DNA from 4 places in the Lysinibacillus sp. IITD104 genome. Region 3 is predicted to be linked to each of the others. Evidence: riboswitches for the same ligand, from Rfam matches in the RefSeq annotation. Region 3 holds a riboswitch; each other region holds the start of a gene.
What was found. Region 3 has a riboswitch for S-adenosylmethionine ahead of V1L66_RS20755 (O-acetylhomoserine aminocarboxypropyltransferase/cysteine synthase family protein). Riboswitches for the same ligand answer to the same signal wherever they lie in the genome.
Positions count from the first base shown of each region.

Region 1 (5,631 bases), 3.5 Mb from region 3:
TGGCTTTGAATGCTGCAATTGAAGCAGCGCGTGCTGGTGAAGCGGGGAAGGGCTTTAGTGTAGTGGCTGATGAAGTGCGTAAATTATCGATTCAGACAAAAGAATCAGTTACAGCGGTTGCTTTGTTATTGAAAAAAACGGGTGAACGAACAGAAAAATTAGAGCATTCTTTGACAAATATTCAAGATGAAGTTGCAGCAGGTGAGGAAAATATGTTACAAACGGAAGGCCAATTTACGAATATTTTGGGAGCTATGACAGAAGCAAAAGAACAAAATGATTGTATGGCAACGAAAATACAAGCAATTGTAGGCATATTAAGTGAATTAGGCACTTCATTTACTGATGTAACGAATTCAGCAGAAAAATTAGCGAGCTTTGCGCAAAATTTAAAAGGATAGACTACTAACATTTACATCTATTTGTTCTATTTTTAGACGGAATAAACACTATAGTACCTATTAAAATGTTTGTTGTATAAATATTGCAATAGAGGATGGATCTTTTAGAGATTCAGAAAGCGAGAGCTATTTCACTGATGAAATAGCTCTACATGTTGTTGAAAAAAGATGATGTCAACGGCAGAAAAGGCAACTTTGCAGGGTGAGGGGTTGATTTCCGTTCCGCCAGCGTCCTTTCTAGGGGGCGTCCGAGGAGCCGCTTCACTCACTTCCGTTCGTTCCAGGGTCTCCTCTGTGACGCTAAATCCCCTAGGAGTGACGCTGGCTCCACTCCAATCAACCATTCTGCAAAGTGTCTTTACTTTTTTTTCATAGTAGCATAGCGATCAAATCGCCCATTATCTGTATTCTTAGCGGGGATAAGCTCTTATTTTCAGTGTGGAGAAGTGATGCGTGACAACACCTCTTCATAAAGAGTAGTGAGCACCTTCACTTTATTTGAAAACCTTTGCTAAAAAGTTAGTGGGTTGAAGTGGAGGGCTACTTGACTCCCGTGGGATAGCGAGACAGGCGAAGCCCTGCACGGAGCGGTAGCGGAGGAAGCGATTCGGCGCTCGCCCACAGGAAAGCAAGTAGCCTGCAACGGAAATCCATTTCTACCTTTCAATTGACTGTTTTGTTTTTCAACACTAAGGAGGGCTATTTCGCTGATGAAATAGCTCTATTTTTGCTAAATTTGTAAAGGGTTTAACGTAATTTTCAATGAAAAAAAGATTATACTGTAGAAAGAACGAATAATAGGGGCGGTTACTATGAAAACAGTTGTTGTTTTAGGCGGCGGTATTACAGGACTATGTACAATGCATTATTTGCAACGTCAAGTGAAGGAACATAATTTAGATGTTCGTCTAGTACTTATAGAAAAAAATACATATTTAGGAGGCAAATTATATTCGGCACATGAACAAGGTTTCATCATGGAAACAGGTGCTGATTCTATTGTAGCGCGTCACCAAGGTGTTATGGAACTTGTACAGGAGCTTGATTTTGAAGCGGAACTAGTCTACAACGAAACAGGTATTTCTTATATTTATACGAATAATGAGTTACACGCTATTCCAGCAGATTCAACTTTTGGAATACCGATGAGTTTGACATCCTTAGAGGAAAGTACACTCATTTCCGAGCAAGGGAAAAAAGAAGCGTTGAAGGATTTAACATTACCTAACGATCGCTTCACAAAGGAAAGTTCAATCGGTGAATTTTTAACTTACTATTTAGGAGAGGAACTGGTGAAAAATCAAATTGCACCAGTCCTTGCAGGTGTTTATTCGGGAGATTTACATCAGCTTTCTATTGGCTCTACTTTACCGTATCTGATTGATTATAAGAATGATTATGGAAGTATTATTAGAGGCTTTGATGCGAATCGTGAGCAATTTGTTAAAGCAGCGAACAAAAAATTTATATCCTTTAAAAATGGTTTATCTTCTTTAATTGATCGACTTGAACAAACATTATCCGATGTAGAAATCATCAAGGGCGTTACTACTCTAAATGTTAAAAAACAAGATAAGAACTATACAATTTCCTTAGCCAATGGTGAAATTATTGAGTCAGAATATGTCGTTTTAGCATTACCAAACGATACTGTCCAAAATCTACTACAGGATGAATCTTTAAATCGCTATTTTGACCAATTTACGACAGCGTCAGCGATTACTATTTATTTAGGTTTTGATGTGCCGGACTCTAGATTACCAGCAGATGGAACGGGCTATATTGTTTCCCATAATTCAGACGTTACTTGTAATGCAGCTACTTGGACTAGTCGCAAATGGAAGCATACATCGAAAGAAAATAAATTACTTTTGCGACTCTTTTATAAGAGCATCAATCCAGCCTATGAGCAACTACGTGCCATGACGGATGAAGAATTGGCAGCAGTTGCTTTAGAAGATGTGAGAAAGAGCCTAGGAATAGAAGAACAGCCAACCGTTGTAAATGTAACAAAATGGATTGATCAAATGCCTAAATATGATCTAGCGCATCGTGAAGCATTACAAGGGTTACTACATGAATTACATGAAAAATATCCAAATTTATCCATTGCTGGGTGCTCATATTTTGGCGTAGGTATTGGTGCTTGCATTCAAAATGGGAAAAAAATTGGTGAAGAGCTTGCAAAGGAACTTGCCAATTTCTAAGGTTTTAAGTGGAAAAAAACTTTCTTATGTGAAATAGTCTTGACTCATTCGTCAGTAAACGATATGATTCTTTTAATTATTTAAAAAATTCATACTTAATTCTTATCAAGAGAAGCAGAGGGACTGGCCCATTGAAGCTTCAGCAACCAACTTTATTGTCAGGTGCTAAATCCAGAAGACCGTTGAGTCGAAGATGAGAAGGAACAACAATGATGAATCGTTAAAGCCTTCTTTTTTTATGAAAGAGGGCTTTTTATTATATAGAGACATAGGAAGAGAGGCTAGTTTTATGGGATTGCTTGAAAAGTTAAAAACGCATGTATTGACAGCGGACGGTGCAATAGGCACAGTGCTATATGGCTATGGATTGGAGTATTGCCATGAGGAAATGAATGTTCAGAGACCCGAGTTAATTGAGAAGATTCATAGAGAATATATTGCGGCTGGTGCTGACATCATTCAAACGAATACGTACGGTGCAAATGCCATCAAATTAGCTCGCTATGGATTAGAATCACGTGTCCAACAGTTTAATGAAGCAGCTATTACCATTGCAAAACGAGCAGCGGCAGATGGCGGTCAATTTGTCTTAGGAACAATTGGAGGTATTCGGGGAATTCGTAAAAGTGATGCAACCTTGGATGAAATATTAGCGACTATTGAAGAACAAGCAAGTGTCTTACTGGCAGGGAATCCAGATGGTCTTTTACTCGAAACCTATTATGATTTTGAAGAATTATCAGCAACCTTAAAGATGCTACGAGAAAAAACAAATTTGCCAATTATTGCACAAGTTTCTATGCATGAGCCTGGTGTTTTACAAAATGGGATGTCTTTAAATAATGCTCTCCATGAGCTTGAAGCCCTCGGTGCAGATATTGTTGGCGTCAATTGTCGACTAGGTCCTCACCATACAATTCTAGCATTTGAAGGTGTAGAACTTCCTAATAAGGCATTCATGTCTGCCTATCCGAATGCGTCACTTCTTGACTTAGAGGATGGACGTGTCGTTTATGAGTCAGAAGCTGATTATTTTGGTCGAGCAGCTGTTGAATTACGTGACCAAGGTGTACGTTTAATCGGGGGCTGCTGTGGTACTACACCCAAACATATTGCAGCAGCAAAGAAGTATTTAGAAGAGTTATCACCGGTTCAGGAGAAGCATGCGAAACCTGAAAAGATTGAGATTGTACGTGAAGCGGAGCCACCAAAGTATGAGCCTCTTCATGAAAAAGTAAAACGTGAACGCTCTGTCATAGTAGAGTTGGATACGCCTAGACATTTAGAGATTGATGGATTCCTTGAAGGAGCAAAGCAATTGTATGATGCAGGTGCAGATGTAGTCATGATGGCAGACAATTCACTGGCCTCACCACGGATTAGCAATATTGCAATGGGAGCATTGTTGAAGAGTACACATGGTGTACGCCCACTAACACATATTACATGTCGAGACCGTAACTTAATTGGTCTTCAATCGCATTTAATGGGTCTAAATGCTTTAGGTATTCATGATGTGTTGGCTGTTACGGGTGATCCAACGAAAGTGGGAGACTTCCCAGGTGCGACAAGTGTTTATGATGTATCTTCGATGGAGCTGATCCAATTAATTAAGCAGTTAAATGAAGGGGTTTCCTTCTCAGGTAAACCACTTCGTAAAAAAGCAAATTTTTCAGTTGCTGCTGCATTTAATCCAAACGTCCGTGTGTTAGAACGTGCTGTGACACGTTTAGAGAAGAAAATTGAGCATGGGGCAGACTACTTCATTTCTCAACCAGTGTATACGAAAGAAAAAATTGTAGAAATTTATGAGGCAACAAAGCATTTACAAGCTCCTATTTACATCGGCATTATGCCTGTTACGAGTTATAAAAGTGCTGAATTTTTACATCATGAAGTGCCAGGTATCAAATTATCCGAAGATGCCTTGGCAAGAATGAAAGTATGTGGAGAAGACAAGGAACGAGCGAAATTGGAAGGAATTGCCATTGCTAAAGAATTAGTTGAAGTGGCTGCGCAATACTTCAATGGTATATACCTTATTACACCATTTTTACGTTACGATGTGACACTAGAGTTGATGAAATATATAGAGCAATTGGATGAACAGAAAAAAGGAGTAAGTATACATGGCTAAGCACTCGATTGAAGAGCAACTAGAGAAACGTATTTTAATTCTTGATGGCGCAATGGGAACAATGCTACAAAACGAAAATTTATCAGCAGAAGATTTTGGTGGTGAGGAGCTAGATGGCTGTAATGAAAATCTTGTGCTTACTAGACCAGATGTCATTGAAAAAATTCATCATAAATACTTAGAGGCAGGCGCAGATATTATTTGTACTAATACATTTGGTGGGACGCCTCTAGTGTTAAATGAATATGATCTTGGCGCAAAAGCCGAAGAAATTAACAAGCGTGCAGTGGAAATTGCTCGTCAAGCAGTGGATCGTTATTCAACATCGGATTGGCCACGTTTTGTTGCAGGGGCTATGGGGCCAACAACAAAAACGTTATCAGTAACTGGTGGTATTACATTTGATGAGCTAGAGGAAAATTTCTATGTACAGGCAAAGGCATTAATTGAGGCAGGAGCCGACGTTCTGTTATTAGAAACAAGTCAGGATATGCTCAATGTCAAAGCAGGCACACTTGGCGTAAAGCGTGCTTTTGCATCAACGGGAAAAGAACTACCCGTCATGATTTCAGGAACAATAGAGCCGATGGGTACAACGCTTGCAGGGCAAACGATCGATGCCTTTTATATTTCGATCGAGCATATTAAACCATTATCTGTTGGCCTAAACTGTGCGACAGGACCTGAGTTTATGACGGATCACATTCGTTCATTAGCAGAGCTTTCAACAGGCTATATTAGCTGTTACCCGAATGCTGGCTTACCAGATGAAGAAGGGTGTTATCATGAATCCCCAGAATCGCTATCACAAAAATTAAAAGGTTTTGCAGAAAAGGGTTGGCTTAATATTGTAGGTGGATGTTGTGGGACGACACCCGCTCATATT
Region 1 is NZ_JBAHYH020000001.1:615,013-620,643, forward strand. It holds gene V1L66_RS03155 (methyl-accepting chemotaxis protein) at 1-401, shown strand, start outside; gene V1L66_RS03160 (protoporphyrinogen oxidase) at 1,214-2,608, shown strand; SAM riboswitch class I at 2,708-2,808, shown strand; gene V1L66_RS03165 (bifunctional homocysteine S-methyltransferase/methylenetetrahydrofolate reductase) at 2,898-4,745, shown strand; gene metH (methionine synthase) at 4,738-5,631, shown strand, end outside.
Region 1: another riboswitch for S-adenosylmethionine. It lies ahead of V1L66_RS03165 (bifunctional homocysteine S-methyltransferase/methylenetetrahydrofolate reductase); the one in region 3 lies ahead of V1L66_RS20755 (O-acetylhomoserine aminocarboxypropyltransferase/cysteine synthase family protein).

Region 2 (5,631 bases), 2.9 Mb from region 3:
CTTTGCAATCCAAATGAAAATCTTTTCTGTGCTACCTCTAAATAAATAAGCGACATTTGTCTCTGCAATATAGTAGTAAGCCATAATTGTTGTAAAGGCAAAGAAGAATAACGCAATGGCTACAAATGGAGCACCAAAGCCAGGTAATGATGAGTCAACTGCATATTGTGTATAGGCTGCACCTGCTTCAATACTTTTCGCAAAGGTCATTTGCTCATCGCCTGCTAATCCACCACTATTAAATTGTCCAATATGGATAAATGGATCTGCTCCTTCAGCTGCCTTTTCATCTTGTACATTGTACATACCTGTAAATAAAATCATAAATGCCGTAGCAGAACAAATTAGTAATGTATCAATATACACAGACGCCGCTTGAACAATTCCTTGCTTAGCAGGATGCGATACTTCCGCTGCTGCTGCAGGGTGAGCACCCGTTCCTTGACCAGCTTCATTGGAATAAATTCCACGTTTAACACCCCAAGCAATGGCAGAACCAATAATGCCCCCAAAAATCTCTTGGGCACCAAAGGCACTTGAGAAAATCAATGCAAATACTGTTGGTACTTCAGAGATATTCATAACAATAATGATAATAGCCATAATGATGTATGCTAATGCCATAAAAGGTACAATGATTTGGGCTGCATTTGCAATAGATTTAACACCACCGATAATAATTGCGCCTAATAAAACAACAATAATAAGACCTGTTATCCAAGTTTCCAAACCGAAAGCGTTTTCAACAGCACCTGCAATGGCGTTTGATTGGACGCCAGGCATTAAGATTAACATCGCAATCAAAGCCGCCACAGCAAAAATTACTGCAAACCATTTTTGACCCATTCCTTTTTCTATGTAAAAGGCCGGTCCACCACGATATTCTGTATCTTTCTCTTCTTTATAGATTTGAGCTAATGTTGATTCTACATACGCGGTAGCCGCACCAATGAAAGCGATTGCCCACATCCAAAAGACAGCACCAGGTCCTCCCATTCCAATTGCTGTCGCAGTACCAGCAATATTACCTGTACCTACACGTCCTGATAATGCGATAGACATTGCTTGGAAAGAGGATATTCCCTTTTCCGATTTCTCCCCTTTAAACATTAAAACAAACATATCTTTAATGTGCCTTACCTGTAGGAACCTTGTGATAATTGAGAAAAATAACCCAATCAATAAGATACCATAAATAAACCATGGTCCCCATAAAATACCATTCAACTTCTCCACAATTACATCCATTTTACCCCTCCAATTTAAAATACCTTACTTTAGATCATTATAGTATTACACTTTTCAGAAAATTACAATATTATTTTTGAGTAACAATATTTAAGTAAGTAACCTAGTAAATGGAAGGGGATAAACCTATTTAATTATATAACCAATTCTTCGAAGAGCATTATTAATAAAATCTCGTGTATACATATAAATTTCTTCGCGCTCTCCCTCATGAAATAAATTATGATAACAATTTGCCCATTCTTTAAACTGAAATTCTGTGAATTCCTGTTGATGAAGCCAATTTCGGGTTTGGCGAGTGTCCGTAATTTTATCCTTCTCAGCTGTCATAATTAGCATAGGCATATTAGGCATTTCACCTTTAGGCAGCATCACTAAATTTTTCATCATTTGCTGAAGTTCTCGATACCATTTCACAGAAACAACAGACATGAGCGGTACATCATCTTTCATTTCTTCTCTGCCTTCAACACTACGCGTTAATTTCTCTAATGTAATATCATGTGTCAACTTAACATTGGCTGTTAACGCACTTAGACTTGTTAAAGCATTTGTTAATTTACCTGGTAATAGCTTTAGTTGCAACCAAGGTGATGTTAAAATAATGCCTGCACATTCATATTGTCTCTTTTGCAGTGTATGGAGGATTAATGTTGCACCTAGTCCATGCCCTATTACAAAGGTTGGTAAATTATATGAAAAAGCATTTTCAATCAGGTTTCGTGTATACTTATTGTACAATTTGAAGTCTTCATCATGGACTCTAGCAAATCTTGCATTACCACCATGATTCGGTAAATCCCCCATGACTATGTGGAAGCCTTCTAATCTTAATTTCTCTATCAGCCATGCATACCAACGGTGATTTTCATAAGCACCATGAAGAATAGCAATCACAGCTTTTGCTTGTCCATCAGCTTCCCATTTCCACATTTACATAGTCCTCCTAAAAAATAATTACACTTTGATTATATCGAAATAAATAGCACATTTTAATTTTATATTTCCATAAAGTTGCGTATTTGATACGATAATACTACATTATAGAAAGAAAAGAGGCGATTTTCATGATTTATCCATTTAAAGATAAAACGCCAAAGATCGATCCGTCTGTTTTCATTGCTGATTACGCAACTGTTACGGGCGACGTAACAATTGGCGCCGAAACAACCATTTGGTTTAATACGGTTATTCGTGGTGATGTTTCCCCAACGATTATCGGTAAACGTGTCAGTATTCAGGATCTTTGCTGTTTACACCAAAGCCCAAAATATCCGCTCATTATTGAAGATGAGGTAACAGTTGGACACCAAGTCACTTTACATAGTTGTACAATTCGCAAAAATGCCTTAATTGGTATGGGATCCATTATTTTAGACGGAGCTGAGATTGGAGAAGGTGCATTTATTGGAGCTGGAAGCCTAGTACCTCCTGGTAAAGTCATTCCTCCAAATAGTTTAGCATTAGGTCGTCCAGCAAAAGTTGTCCGAGAATTAAATGCTGAAGATAAAGAGGATATGGAACGCATCGTACGAGAATACGCAGAAAAAGGTCAATATTATAAATCACTTCAGAAATAAATAACCTACACAAAAAATCAATACTAACGAAAAAATCCCTCGCGTTTTCGTGTACCGAATATGTTCACGAATCCTAGCGAGGTATTTTTGTAAAAAAAACAAAAGGAGCAATGTTGCTCCTTTGTTTATTAATACATTAGAATAATTTTCTAATGACTTCATTACTTTAGTTCAATAGTTTATAAACGTGCTTTTTCTCGTAGTGCGTCGGCTTTATCAATTTGCTCCCATGGTACATTTAAATCTGTACGACCAAAATGTCCATACGCAGCAGTTTGTTTATAAATTGGACGACGAAGATCAAGCATTTTAATAATACCTGCTGGGCGTAAATCGAATAGCTCGCGTACCCATTCAACGATCTCGCTTTCTTTTACTCTACCTGTGCCAAATGTATCGACAGCAATGGAAACAGGCTGAGCAACGCCAATCGCATAGGCAAGTTGTACTTCAGCACGCTCTGCTAAGCCAGCTGCTACGATGTTTTTTGCTACATAACGTGCCGCATATGCTGCTGAGCGGTCTACCTTGGTTGCATCCTTACCTGAGAAGGCACCACCACCGTGACGTGCATAACCACCGTATGTATCAACAATGATTTTACGTCCTGTTAATCCAGCATCGCCTTTTGGTCCACCAATTACGAAACGGCCAGTTGGGTTGATGAAGTATTTAGTGTTAGTATCTAATAATTCACTCGGTACAACGGGTGCAATAACAAATTCTTTTAAATCCGCTTGAATTTGTTCAAGTGTTGCTTCTTCATCATGCTGTGTTGAAATAACAATTGTATCCACGCGAACGGGTACATTATTGTCATCATATTCAATCGTTACCTGCGTTTTACCATCAGGACGTAAATAGGCAAGTTCACCTGATTTACGTACTTCTGTTAAACGGCGTGCTAATTTGTGAGCCAAGCTAATTGGTAATGGCATAAGCTCTGGTGTTTCATTACATGCATAGCCAAACATTAAGCCTTGGTCACCAGCACCGATTGCTTCAATATCAGCATCTGTCATAGAGCCTTCACGTGCCTCTAATGCCTGATCAACACCCTGTGCAATATCAGGTGATTGTTCACCAATCGCCACAAGCACCGCTAAGTTTTCTGCATCGAAGCCATATTTACCACGTGTATAGCCAATTTCTGCTACAGTATCACGAACGATACCTTTAATATCAACATAAGTAGAAGTTGTAATTTCTCCTGCTACTAATACTAATCCTGTTGTTACAGTTGTTTCACATGCTACACGCGCATTTGGATCTTCTGCTAAAATAGCATCTAAAATGGCATCCGAGATTTGGTCACAAATCTTATCTGGATGTCCTTCTGTTACACTCTCTGATGTAAACAGTCGACGGTTTGTCATTTGGTTTTCCTCCTAAATACTCTTACAATAAGTAGTTGTGTATGAATACGGTACTCATTACCCATGTCAAGTCCGCTCCTAAGGATTGAACTCTCAAGCCGTTACTGCTGCTTTTAACACGAGGATTTCGAAAGATCCGTCATTATAATAAGGAAAGAACTACATATACTTACCTTTACATTGATTTTTAACAATAAAAAAATCCTTTTCTCACGTTACTTTACATGAGGAAAGGAATAATGACTGCGTAACCTTTCACTCTTATCGTTCAAGGGATGTTCCCTTGCATCAGGTTGGCACCAGCGCATGTCGTGAAATAGTTCATGCAGGTTGCCGGGTTTCACAGGGCCTGACCCTCCACCAGCTCGGGATAAGAGTATCCGTTCAATTTCATGTTACTCAAAAGGTCGAACGTTGTCAAATATTTTCTTATGTATTACTGTATAGAAAGGAAAGAACCTATTACACAAAAACTTTTCATACTTGGATGATGATGTAAATAGAAGCAAATTAATCCCTACAACATACCTAGCTACTTGTGGTAACATATGTGTGGCTCAATTTTCATGCCTAATTACAGTAGGATTGATGGTATTCTACTCGAAAAACATTATTTTTTGTCAGTTTATTGAAAAGTGGTAAAAACTCTAAAATAATTTCTTAATTAGTATAGATTATTTAAGCAATTGTGTTATACTATTTTTGAAATTAAGAAAAAATCCCTCTAAATCAAGGGAATACTATAAAAAAGGATGGTATTTAATCGATGAATTCAGTAGAAATTGCAAACGAACTGAAGGAATTATTAAACGGCGGTAACATTAATGTTCAACTTTCAGTACCACAATTAGCAGAAAAAGCTACATCTCGTGGTGAAGCAATGTTAACAGTAGATGGCGCAGTTCGTGCAGAAACTGGCAAATACACTGGTCGTTCACCTAAAGATAAATATACGGTAGAAGAAGAAAGCACAAAAGATCAAATTGACTGGGGTAAAGTCAACCAACCAATTTCTTCTGAAGTGTTCGATAACCTATATGTAAAAGTAATAAAATATTTAAAAGAACGTGACGAGTTATTCGTATTCAAAGGCTTTGCAGGTGCTGACAAAGATTCACAATTAAGCATTCAAGTTATTAATGAATACGCATGGCACAATCTTTTTGCTCATCAATTATTTATCCGTCCAACAGCAGATGAATTAGCTTCTCATGTTGCCGACTTCACTGTCATCTCAGCTCCGAACTTTAAAGCAGATCCTGCGGTTGATGGTACTGCCTCTGAAACATTCATTATCGTATCACTTGAAAAGAAAATTATTTTAATTGGTGGTACTGAATATGCTGGTGAAATGAAAAAATCTATTTTTGGTATCATGAACTACTTATTACCACAACAAGGTATCCTTTCAATGCACTGTTCAGCAA
Region 2 is NZ_JBAHYH020000001.1:1,183,288-1,188,918, reverse strand. It holds gene V1L66_RS06125 (sodium:alanine symporter family protein) at 1-1,248, opposite strand, end outside; gene V1L66_RS06120 (alpha/beta hydrolase) at 1,375-2,181, opposite strand; gene V1L66_RS06115 (gamma carbonic anhydrase family protein) at 2,316-2,828, shown strand; gene metK (methionine adenosyltransferase) at 3,008-4,204, opposite strand; SAM riboswitch class I at 4,463-4,581, opposite strand; gene pckA (phosphoenolpyruvate carboxykinase (ATP)) at 4,971-5,631, shown strand, end outside.
Region 2: another riboswitch for S-adenosylmethionine. It lies ahead of metK (methionine adenosyltransferase); the one in region 3 lies ahead of V1L66_RS20755 (O-acetylhomoserine aminocarboxypropyltransferase/cysteine synthase family protein).

Region 3 (5,631 bases):
TATGTTTGGGCAGTTCCTGTCATTCCCCATAGAATAGCTGCTAGTAATACAAACAATGAATTTAACATTTTTCAACTCATCCCCGCTTCACAACTTTATCAATACTAATCATACATATTTATCCAAAATCAAACAATTATCATTTTTACTTTTCTTTTAATTATCACAGTATGCATTCTCATTAATGGACGTTATAATAAAAACAGTAAAAGGAGCGAATCGTATGTACAAAACAATTGAAGAGACAGCTATTGATCTTGGCATGCCTGTGGATCAAGTAATGCGTCTAATTTACGAAGGACGCATCCGTTCTGTTTACGATGGCCAACAAATTTTAATCAATAGTGGACAATTCAGCACTTATTTTAATCAATTGGAACGTATTAAAGAAGAAATTGAGATTTGGCGTTCTACCCCTATTCCAGAGGATATTGATGTCAAAGATGAAGACTAAAAGCCCACCATTCAATGAACATTGTTGAATGGCGGGCTTTTTTAAAGCTTTTATTAGATTGTCACAACAAATCCTGCTCTTTTCCCAATGATTTCAGCATAATCCTCTACCATGACACTCGCAGTTGGATACATCCCTGCTCCAGGACCGACTAATGTTAATGTACCAATATAGTTAGTCTCTAATGCCACTGCATTAAACACATCATCGACTGGATAAAGTGGATGCTCTTTATCAACTAGTTGTGGACCGACTTTTGCAATAATTTTACCGTCAGCTCGTTTCTCCACTTCAGCAACATGGCGGTAACGCAGACCCTTTTCACACGCTTCATGAACTTGTTCAGCAGAGATACTATCGATTCCAATTACTTCTACATCTGACCAATTTGGTTGCTCACCAAAAGCTAAGGCACTTAATATCATTAATTTTTTAAATGCATCCTGCCCAGATATATCATTATACGGATCTGCTTCGGCATAACCTAAGCCTTGTGCCTCTTTTAGAGCTGTTTCGAACGACCAGCCCTGTGCACGCATTTTTGTTAATATGTAATTACATGTGCCATTTAAGACGCCTTGTATACGACTTACATCATTAACAAGTAAAATATTTTTCATTGTTTTAATAACAGGTACGCCACCAGCAGTGGTAGCCTCATAGCCTACAAAAACGCCATTAGCTTTTGCAAGATCCTGTAGCTCCAAACCTCGTTTGGCAAACATCACTTTATTAGCAGTAATAACATGACATTTATGTTCAACAGCTCGCTTTAAATAACTGTATGCAGGTTCTTCGTTCACAATTGCTTCAAACACAACCTGCATACCTGGCTCTGCTAAGACTTCATCCATACTTGTTGTCATTAAATGTGCTGTGCCAGGCACACGTTCACGACTAGCATCTGTCACTAAAATCTTCGCTACCTCTAATTCAATACCTAATTTATTTTTTAGCTCTTCTCGTTTTTCATTTAAAATATGATAGATCCCCTGACCTACCGTTCCAAATCCTAAAATCGCTGCCTTTATAGTTGCCATTCTTGTTATTCCCTCCAACTTACATTCCGCAGTTTCATTAATGCTAATTTTCCATGGGGTTGTGTCATGACTATTTGACACCCACCGCAGTCTTTAGCCAACAACTCTTCTTTGTATGAGTTTCGCTATTTCTATATGTGTTGGAACACATACAAATTCAAATAATTCAAAATTTAACTTAAAGAAAATTGTAACGCAAATACATACATTGCACAAGAAAAATCTTTCTAGGAAGGACATTTGTTTTCTCTAGATGTGCAAAAGAAATCGGTTTCATTCCCTTTATTATACGTTTTATTAATCATTCTATAAGATTTGAACAAATATTGACTCTTTACATTTCAATATATGAATGTCTTTCTTCTATTATATATATGTATGCTCAGACATTCATAACAATCCCTTTAAAGAAAAAACTCATTCCCTGTAGCAGCAGAGAATGAGCATAAAAATATGAGGGGATTTTAACTTGCTTTTGAAAGCAATTGATAGCGATATTGTTCTAAAGCGTGTTGAACAAGACTAATTTCTTCTTCTGTAAAATCTGGTATTGCATACGTACGTTCCACTAATTGAAATGTACCATACTTTAAGTAAATCTCTGTGGCAGGAAGTGAGATATGGCTCACACCGTACTGTTCATATGTCTCAAATACTTCCTTAACAGTATAGTCTTCTTTTTCAGTAAAAACTTGTTCTTGAAATGCTGTATGACCAAAAACTTGTTGCCATTTCTTTTCGACTGATGTAAGAAGGTGTTGAATGGATTTATTGTTGACAAAAACGTGTCCTTCATTTAGCTCATATATTAGATAGGATACAATGTTTTGCGCACTATAGATGTTACCCATTTTAAACACTCCTTTATCATCAGTTTTTTGGAAGAGCAGTTACTGGCTAGGCAACTACTCTTCTATATATTCAAAAGTGGGGGAGCACTTATGAAAACATTTTCCTTTTTAACAATAATTTCCGTACTCTTAACTTATTTCCTAGTATATAGCATGGATTTAATTAAGTCAATAATACATATAAAATTACTTGGTATTATTTTTTATAAGGTTCTGATAATTAACGGATGCTGTAAATAGTTGATGTAGCAACGTTTAACGCATTACCAAATGAGGCAAATCGAATGAGAAAATACGTAAACGCTACACCATTCTTCCCTCTGTTCTAAATCTTAAGCTTCTACAGTTTGTTCACTTGTTGTTGCCTGTGTAATGGCTTGATCTAAATCAGCAATAATATCCTCTACTGCCTCTAAACCGATGGATAAGCGAATGAGCGACTCGGTTACACCAGCTTGAACTAATTCGTCTGCTGATAGCTGCTGATGGGTAGTAGAAGCAGGATGTATAATTAATGACTTAGCATCACCTACATTTGCTACATGTGAAAATAGCTTCACGCTATCAATAAGCTTTCGCCCAGCTTCACGTCCACCTTTGATGCCAAATGTAAGCACTGAACCGAAGCCATTTCTTAAATATTTTTTTGCCAACTCATGTGTCGGGAAATCTTCTAGGCCATTATAATTTACATACTCCACAGATGGGTGGTTTTGTAAATATTCAGCCACTGCCAATGCATTCTCATTGTGTTTAGGGATACGCAAATGAAGCGTTTCTAACCCTTGCAACAAATTAAAGGCAGCATCTGCACTTAATGTTGGGCCAAAATCACGTAATAATTGTACGCGTAGCTTTGTAGCAAAGGCTGCAGAAGCTGTATCAATTCCATAGCGTAACCCATGGTAAGAGGCATCTGGTTCAGTAAAACCTGGGAATCGCCCACTAGTCCAATCAAACTTACCAGCGTCTACAACAACGCCCCCTAAGGTTGTACCATGGCCTCCTATCCATTTAGTTGCTGAATGAACAACAACATCTGCACCATATTCAATAGGTGTAGAACCATAAGGAGAAGCAAACGTGCTGTCAATAATTAGTGGTAGCCCATTATCATGTGCAATCTTAGCTACTGCTTCAATATCTAAAACCTTTAAGCTTGGATTACCATAAACTTCTGCAAAGACAGCTTTTGTTTTATCAGTAATCGCCGCATTGAAATTCTCTGGGTTTGTTTCATCTACAAAAATTGTTTTAATACCATAGTTTGGTAATGTGTTAGCAAATAAATTATACGTACCGCCATATAAAGAACTAGCTGCTACTATCTCATCACCAGCTCCAGCTAGATTTAAAATGGAAAATGCGATAGCCGCTGCACCAGATGAAAGTGCTACTGCTGCTGTTCCACCTTCCAATAAAGCCACACGTTTTTCAAACACATCAACAGTCGGATTGGTAATTCGTGTGTAAATATTCCCTACTTCCTCTAGGGCAAAAAGACGTTGCGCATGAGCAGTGTCTTTAAATACAAAAGCAGTTGAGCGATAGACTGGAACTGTCCGAGAACCCGTCACTGGGTCTGGCTCTTGACCACCATGTAACAGCAATGTTTCTGGTTTAAAATTTGTCATTGTGTACCTCCAAATGGTTATTTTTTTACGATGGTACCGGAGATGAGGAGGATTTTTCTGTAGAAAACAAAAAACCCTCTTCAGCTAAGAAGAGGGTTGCGGTTGCAAGTTTTCCTCCCCTTATCTGCCAGATCCAAGTTAGAATCTGTAGGAATTAGCACCTTAGTAAGCTCATTACTTACTGGTTGCCGGGCATCATAGGGCCTATCCCTCCGCCGCTCTTGATAAGAGTATGAGATTCAATTTCCATCGTTGTTACACAGTATAAACATAGAGTTTTTTTCTGTCAACATGTAAATTTTATTTTTTCCGAAACTTCTGTCTGCTCTTATACGTAATATGAACGCATACACTATTTTAGAAAAAATTTTGAGAGGAGTATTTTTATGGTAAAGGCCGTGATCATTTTTCTTATGATTGGCTATTTAATAGGCTGTATTCACGGCTCTAAAGTGGCTCAATTTTTATCTGGGGTTGATTTAAAAAAAGCTGGCCACGGAAATGCGGGTGCCTCGAATGCTACTCTTTCCCTTGGCTGGAAATATGGCGTTTTAGTAGCCCTCATTGATATCGGCAAAGGCGTTGTCGCTATTATCGGTGCACATTTTTATCTAGCGGATGCCACTCATTTGACACAAGAACAAATATGGCTGCTTACTTACATTATGGCTGCTGGGGTTATTTTAGGTCATAATTTCCCATTCTATATGGGCTTCAACGGCGGGAAAGGAACGGCCTCCATCATTGGCATTTTACTTGCTGTTGATTGGAAAATTGGTTTATTTGCACTTATTTTATTTGTTATTTTATCCTTTGCAACAAATTTTTTAATTGTTGGTGTTCTAGAATTTTATCTCGTTTTTTGTACAGCAACTTATTTATGGATTCCAGGCATTGGCCCAACCATTATAGCTGTCCTTCTTTTTGGCATAGCTATCATCCTGCATATAGAAAATATTAAACGTTTAGTTAATGGGACAGAGCCTAAAGTAACTACTGCTTTTAAGAAAAAGAAATAATATTTTATGGATATTTTTGTATTTTGTATGACCATATATTTTCTCTTTATCTACTAATATTGCTGTAAAAAACATCTATTTTACACAGGTTTTTTTTCTACAATAAAATAGACATATTCTTATCTTAATAAAACATTACGGAGTCCGATGTTATGGATAATAATCGTCATTTTTATCGTAGAAAGGATGAGAAATTATGTCTTCACCAAAACAAGCAGCTACAAAACGTAACTTAAAGCCACTATGGATTGGCTTAGCATTCGCTTTACTAATCATTATTACTTTTTTACCTAATAACGGCGATTTACCTATAGCTGGGCAACGAGCTTTAGCCATCTTAGCTTTTGCAGTCATCCTTTGGGTAACAGAGGCTGTTTCATATCCTGTTAGCTCGGCCATGATCATTGCACTAGTAACTGTTTTACTAGGACTCGCTCCGTCAATGGATGATCCATCTACAGAGCTAGGAACAGCTGGCGCATTAAAATTATCCTTAAGTGGCTTTAGTAATTCTGCCGTTGCTTTAGTAGCAGCAGCTCTTTTTCTAGCGGCTGCAATGCAAATTACTAATCTACATAAACGACTTGCTCTGTGGATTCTTTCACTGGTAGGAACGAAAACAAAGGCTATCGT
Region 3 is NZ_JBAHYH020000001.1:4,124,457-4,130,087, forward strand. It holds gene V1L66_RS20735 (DMT family transporter) at 1-68, opposite strand, end outside; gene V1L66_RS20740 (hypothetical protein) at 224-454, shown strand; gene V1L66_RS20745 (homoserine dehydrogenase) at 508-1,494, opposite strand; gene V1L66_RS20750 (hypothetical protein) at 1,959-2,345, opposite strand; gene V1L66_RS20755 (O-acetylhomoserine aminocarboxypropyltransferase/cysteine synthase family protein) at 2,678-3,979, opposite strand; SAM riboswitch class I at 4,097-4,210, opposite strand; gene V1L66_RS20760 (glycerol-3-phosphate acyltransferase) at 4,366-4,998, shown strand; gene V1L66_RS20765 (DASS family sodium-coupled anion symporter) at 5,195-5,631, shown strand, end outside.

Region 4 (5,631 bases), 3.1 Mb from region 3:
GTTCTGTTCAATAATACTAACTTTCACTAATTCCGTTGGTTGCTCACTATAATCTTTTACTTCTGCTATACTCCACGTTAATTGCTCATCCTCTGATAGCATTTGTTTATTTTTATTTAACAACTCTTCAAAGATAACGTTATTATTTCTTATTTCTGTTATAGAGGCCTTTAATGCAATATGTTGAAACTTCCGTTCTGCTTTTAGGATGGCAAATATTCGTTTTAAAAATGCTTTAGCTTCTACATCACTACTTTGTAAAAAAAAGATACCCCAATGATTTCCATCGGATAATTGAAAAAGCAAATCTGTCTTACGTATTTTCGATTGTAAAAATGAGGTAACTTGATCATTCGTGGTTTCATTTGGTTGTGTAGAATTAGCTGTTTTTAAAAAGACTGCTGTTATAGTAAGGCGTGATCTAATAACACTTTCTCGCCATATTTTAAAGTAGCGCTCTACTTCATGTTCTTGCATGATGTCATGGGTGAATTTTATATCATTCATTAGAATCACTCCATCTAGTTTTTTCTTATTATTACTTTCTATCATTTATTTCGTAGATTAACAACATTACTATAGTAATAAATGTGACTAAACAATAAATAGACGTCATAAAAAATACATAGTTTCTCATCAATTTAACTACAAATAAAAAAGAGTACATAAGTCGTTAAACTTATGTACCCTTTTATAAAATTTTTAATTCTTATTTAACCGGTACTACTGCACCTTTCCACTCTTCTAAAATGAAGTCTTGGATTTCTTTAGATGTTAATACTTCTAATAATTTTTTAATTTCAGGTTTTGATTCATCACCTGCACGTACAGCGATGATGTTAACATATGGAGATTCTTTATCTTCAAGAGAAATAGCATCTTCAATTGGGTTTAAACCGTTATCGATGGCAAAGTTAGAATTGATAAGTACTGCATCGCCTTCATCGTTTTCGTACATTTGTACAAGCATTTCTGGGGCAGTATTTGCATCGAATTTAAAGTTTTTAGGATTTTCTTCAATATCCTTTAATTCTGCTGCTGTTTTATCAATGCCTTCTTTTAATTTGATTAAGCCTTTAGCCTCTAACAATGACAGCATACGACCATGGTCAGATACTGAATTAGAAAGTAAAATTGTTGCGCCTTCAGGCAGGTCTTCTAACGTTTTATATTTTTTAGAGTAAATACCGATTGGTTCAATATGAACGCCACCTGCATTAACGAAATCATAGCCATTGTCTTTAATTTGTAGCTCTAAGTAAGGAATGTGCTGGAAATAGTTTGCATCAATATCTTTTGACTCTAAATCTTGGTTTGGTAGAACATAATCTGTATACGTTTCAATTTCAAGGTCTATGCCTTCTTTAGCTAAGATCGGTTTTGCTTTTTCTAAAATAACTGCGTGTGGTGTATTAGAAGCACCTACTTTTAATGTTACGTTTTCTTTGCTATCTGTTTGATCGCCAGATGCTGATTTTTCATCTTCTTTTTTATCTGTACCGCAAGCTGCTAATGCTAGTACAAGTATTGATAAAAATAATCCTGCTAATAACTTTTTCATTTATGACACTCCCTTGTATTTGTTTTAAATATGTTAGCGGTAAAAACCGGAATAACCTCATTTTCGTGCTAGCGTTTATCAATTTTTTCAGTAATTAAATCACCAATCCATTGAATAATAAATACGACTACTAAGATCAAAATAGTTGCCATTAATGTCACATCTTGGCGATTTCGCTGGAAGCCGTCTAAGAAAGCTAAGTTACCAAGACCACCTGCACCAATAATTCCTGCCATCGCTGTATAACCTACAAGAGCAACAGCCGTTACCGTGATACCAGAAATCAAAGCTGGTAATGATTCAGGGACCAATACTTTCCAAATAATTGTAGAAGTTTTCGCCCCCATTGAACGGGCTGCTTCAATAACACCTTTATCTATTTCACGTAACGCAATTAATACCATACGAGCATAAAACGGTGCTGCACCGATAATTAAAGCAGGTAACGCCGCATTGGCACCTCGAATTGTACCTAGTAAAAACTTCGTAAATGGAATTAATAAAATAATTAATACGATAAATGGAATGGAACGGAAAATATTAACGAGTGATCCTGTTAAAAAGTTAACGATTTTATTTGCCCATAACTGATTGGGGCTTGTTAAAAATAGAACGATACCAATGACTAACCCTAGAATAAATGTCACAACCGTTGATATAGCTGTCATGTATAAAGTTTCATACGTAGCTTGCCACATATTTTCCCAGTCTACATTCGGAAAGAGGTTAGTTAGCATTTGCAATCACCTCCGTTTGTACTTCGACTGTATTTAAATAACGAAGGGCTTCAGTGACGTTTGTCTGAGTGCCATCAATTTGCACAATCAATGTACCATATGCACCATTTTTTGTTTGCGAAATATTTCCGTGAACAATACTTACTTCTACATCAAATTGTTTCACAAGATGTGAGATGACAGGCTGTTCTGTTTTTTCACCAACAAAAATTAATTTGACAAGTTGTCCAGTTGGATAGTTTGTTTTAATTTGTGCTACCGTATCCTGTGTTTCCTTAGTGTCTGTAATTTGAGAGACAAACTTTTTGGTAATGGCTGCTTGTGGTGCTTGGAAGACTTGTAATACCTCACCACGTTCCACAATTTCGCCTGCCTCCATCACCGCTACACGATGACAAATTTTGCGGATGACATGCATTTCGTGGGTAATCAGGACGATTGTTAAGCCTAAGCGTTCATTTATATCAACGAGTAAATCAAGAATGGCATCCGTTGTTTCAGGATCGAGTGCTGATGTCGCCTCATCACATAGTAAAACCTCTGGATTATTCGCCAATGCACGTGCAATCCCTACACGCTGCTTTTGTCCACCAGAAAGCTGAGATGGATATGCCTTATCGCGCCCTTCTAAGCCTACAAGGGCTATTAATTCCTTCACACGTGCTTCACGTTGAGCCTTTGGAAAGCCTGCGATTTCTAAAGGGAAAGCTATATTTTCGGCAACTGTTCTCGACCAAAGTAAATTGAAATGCTGGAAAATCATACTTACCTTTTGTCTAGCTGCTCTAAGCTTTTGTCCTTTTATCGATGAAAATTCCTGATTGTTCACCGTTACTGTTCCTGCTGTTGGTTTCTCTAAACCGTTTAGTAAACGAATCATGGTACTTTTACCTGCGCCACTATAGCCGATAATGCCAAAAATTTCACCTTTATTAATAGTAAGGTTGACGTCTTTGACTGCCGTTAATTCGCCATTTGTTGTTTTGTATTTCTTTGTAATATTTTGAAGCTGGATCATAGCGAATACTCCTTTTCTCATATAGAAAACCCCTTCACTCACAGACAAGTAGAAGGGGTCACGTATGATACGTTAAACCGTTCTCTCATCTTTCAAAGAAAAATCTTTGGGTGATTTGGCACCTTTTCACATTGTGATGGTTGCCGGGCTTCATAGGGCACTTCCCTCCGCCACTCTTCATAAGAGTTCGATATATTTAATGTTTTAGTAATATATTTGTTACTTTACCACGCTAGTAAAGTTCAGTCAATTGATTTTTTTAACAATTCATATAAAAATGGTACGGATTGAAAGGCATAAATCTTTTTTGTCACTTTTCCGCCATCACTGATGAGTAGACATGGAACACTTTCAATCTGATGCTCATAGGCAATGTGTTCCAAAAAGTTGATATTTGCTTTACCTATTTGTAGCTGTGGCAGTAATTGTTCAATAATGGACATCATTTTAGATGCCACTGCACACGTTCCACACATCGGTGTATATAAATAAAATGCAGTTTTCTCTCCCGACTGTTTAGCCGCTTCCCACTGCTCTGTTGACCATTCTTCCATTTACTCACGCAACCTTACAAAATATATTCATTATGGATTGAAAAATGTGCACGCAGTAAAATCATCGCTAACACTTTTCTTGGTGTTGTTTCTACTTCCTTGTACGTTGGCATTGTGCGCAGATGTTCAGCTTCTGGATAATGTCTGTCCATTAATGCACGTAGCTTATCGCCTGAAGTATCTGCATCAAAAAAAGTAAATAGCTCACAGCCCTCATAGGGATCCAGTAGTTCTTCTAATTGATGCACACCAATTGTACCATTCGTACATAGTATTGTAACATTCTCATTCAAAATAGGCTCAATTTGTAGCTTATCTGAGCGCCCTTCTACTATCAAGCATTTTCCCTCGAACATTACGCCACCTCCATTTAGAGATCCCTACTTATAAGTCATTATATAACAAAAAACGCCGGTAGTTGCCGACGTTTTTCGATTATGGCTTGTCTTATTCAGCGATCATTTCTTCGTATTGCTCTGCTGTCATTAGTTTCTCAACTTCTGATGCATCAGCAGGCTCAACAACGATCATCCATGCTTTTTCATATGGTGATTCATTAACGAATTCTGGGCTATCTTCTAAATCTGCATTTACTTCCACTACAGTACCTGAGATGGGTGCATATAATTCAGAAACAGTTTTTACTGATTCTACGCTACCGAATGGATCATCTGTTTTGATTTCGTCGCCAACTTGTGGAAGCTCAACGAATACGATATCTCCTAATTCAGATTGTGCGAAGTGAGTAATACCGATACGTACTTTTCCATCTTCTACTTTTACCCATTCATGTTCTTCAGAGTATCGTAAGTCTTTAGGTGTGCTCATGCAAAAAACCCCTCCATAAATATGTAATATATTCACTTTCAGTGTGCCATACTTCTCCTATAAATACAAGGTTTAATACGGTTATTTCCAAGCTTGCTCAAAATCTACTTCTTTAAAACCTAAAGTAACTTTTTTTCCATCTGTGACGATGGGACGTTTAATTAACATACCATCTGAAGCTAGTAGCTCAAGCTGCTCATCCTCCGTCATTTCTGCTAACTTGTCCTTTAAGCCAAGCTCACGATATTTCATACCTGAGGTATTAAAAAATTTCTTCAAAGGTTGTCCACTAGCTTGCCAAATAGCTGTTAATTCTTCCTTAGTTGGCGGTTGCTCTGCGATATGTACCTCTTCATAGGAAACCTCATGCTCATTTAACCACTTCTGTGCCTTTTTACATGTTGTACATTTCGGATAATGGAAAAATTGAATCGTCATTACAATGCTCCTCTTCTGTCTTTTTCTGTAGTATACCATCATAGTTGTTTTCAATGGTGAACTTCACTCTTTTTTGTAAGTTTATCCATCCGTTGTGCAAATTTATCCATTGCTTTTACGATTATCCATCTCATATAAAAAACCTAGCTATCTTTTGCAGATAGCTAGGTTAAATTTGCACTATTAAACAATATATTTTTCAGCATCAATTAATTTAACGGAAGCCTCACGCTTCTTCGCAATTAAATTGTATGGATTATTGCGAGTTAGCTTACGCAGTGCAGATAATGTCATACGAGCTGCATCGCCATCTGCGGAAGCAAGAATTGTGTCTTTTGCTTCTTTTTCGATCTCTGCGAATGCTTCCTGACAGAAGATTTGCGTATAGAGCAATTTTTGATGTGCTTTTTCAGCACCATCACGAGCAATTGCCTTTTCTGTACGTAAGACAGCTGATTCCATTGCAAATAATTGGTTTGCGATATTTGCAATGTT
Region 4 is NZ_JBAHYH020000001.1:1,055,124-1,060,754, reverse strand. It holds gene V1L66_RS05435 (response regulator) at 1-507, opposite strand, end outside; gene V1L66_RS05430 (MetQ/NlpA family ABC transporter substrate-binding protein) at 710-1,561, opposite strand; gene V1L66_RS05425 (methionine ABC transporter permease) at 1,630-2,298, opposite strand; gene V1L66_RS05420 (methionine ABC transporter ATP-binding protein) at 2,288-3,316, opposite strand; SAM riboswitch class I at 3,399-3,502, opposite strand; gene V1L66_RS05415 (thioredoxin family protein) at 3,559-3,870, opposite strand; gene V1L66_RS05410 (hypothetical protein) at 3,885-4,226, opposite strand; gene gcvH (glycine cleavage system protein GcvH) at 4,318-4,698, opposite strand; gene V1L66_RS05400 (arsenate reductase family protein) at 4,780-5,136, opposite strand; gene V1L66_RS05395 (acyl-CoA dehydrogenase family protein) at 5,320-5,631, opposite strand, start outside.
Region 4: another riboswitch for S-adenosylmethionine. It lies ahead of V1L66_RS05420 (methionine ABC transporter ATP-binding protein); the one in region 3 lies ahead of V1L66_RS20755 (O-acetylhomoserine aminocarboxypropyltransferase/cysteine synthase family protein).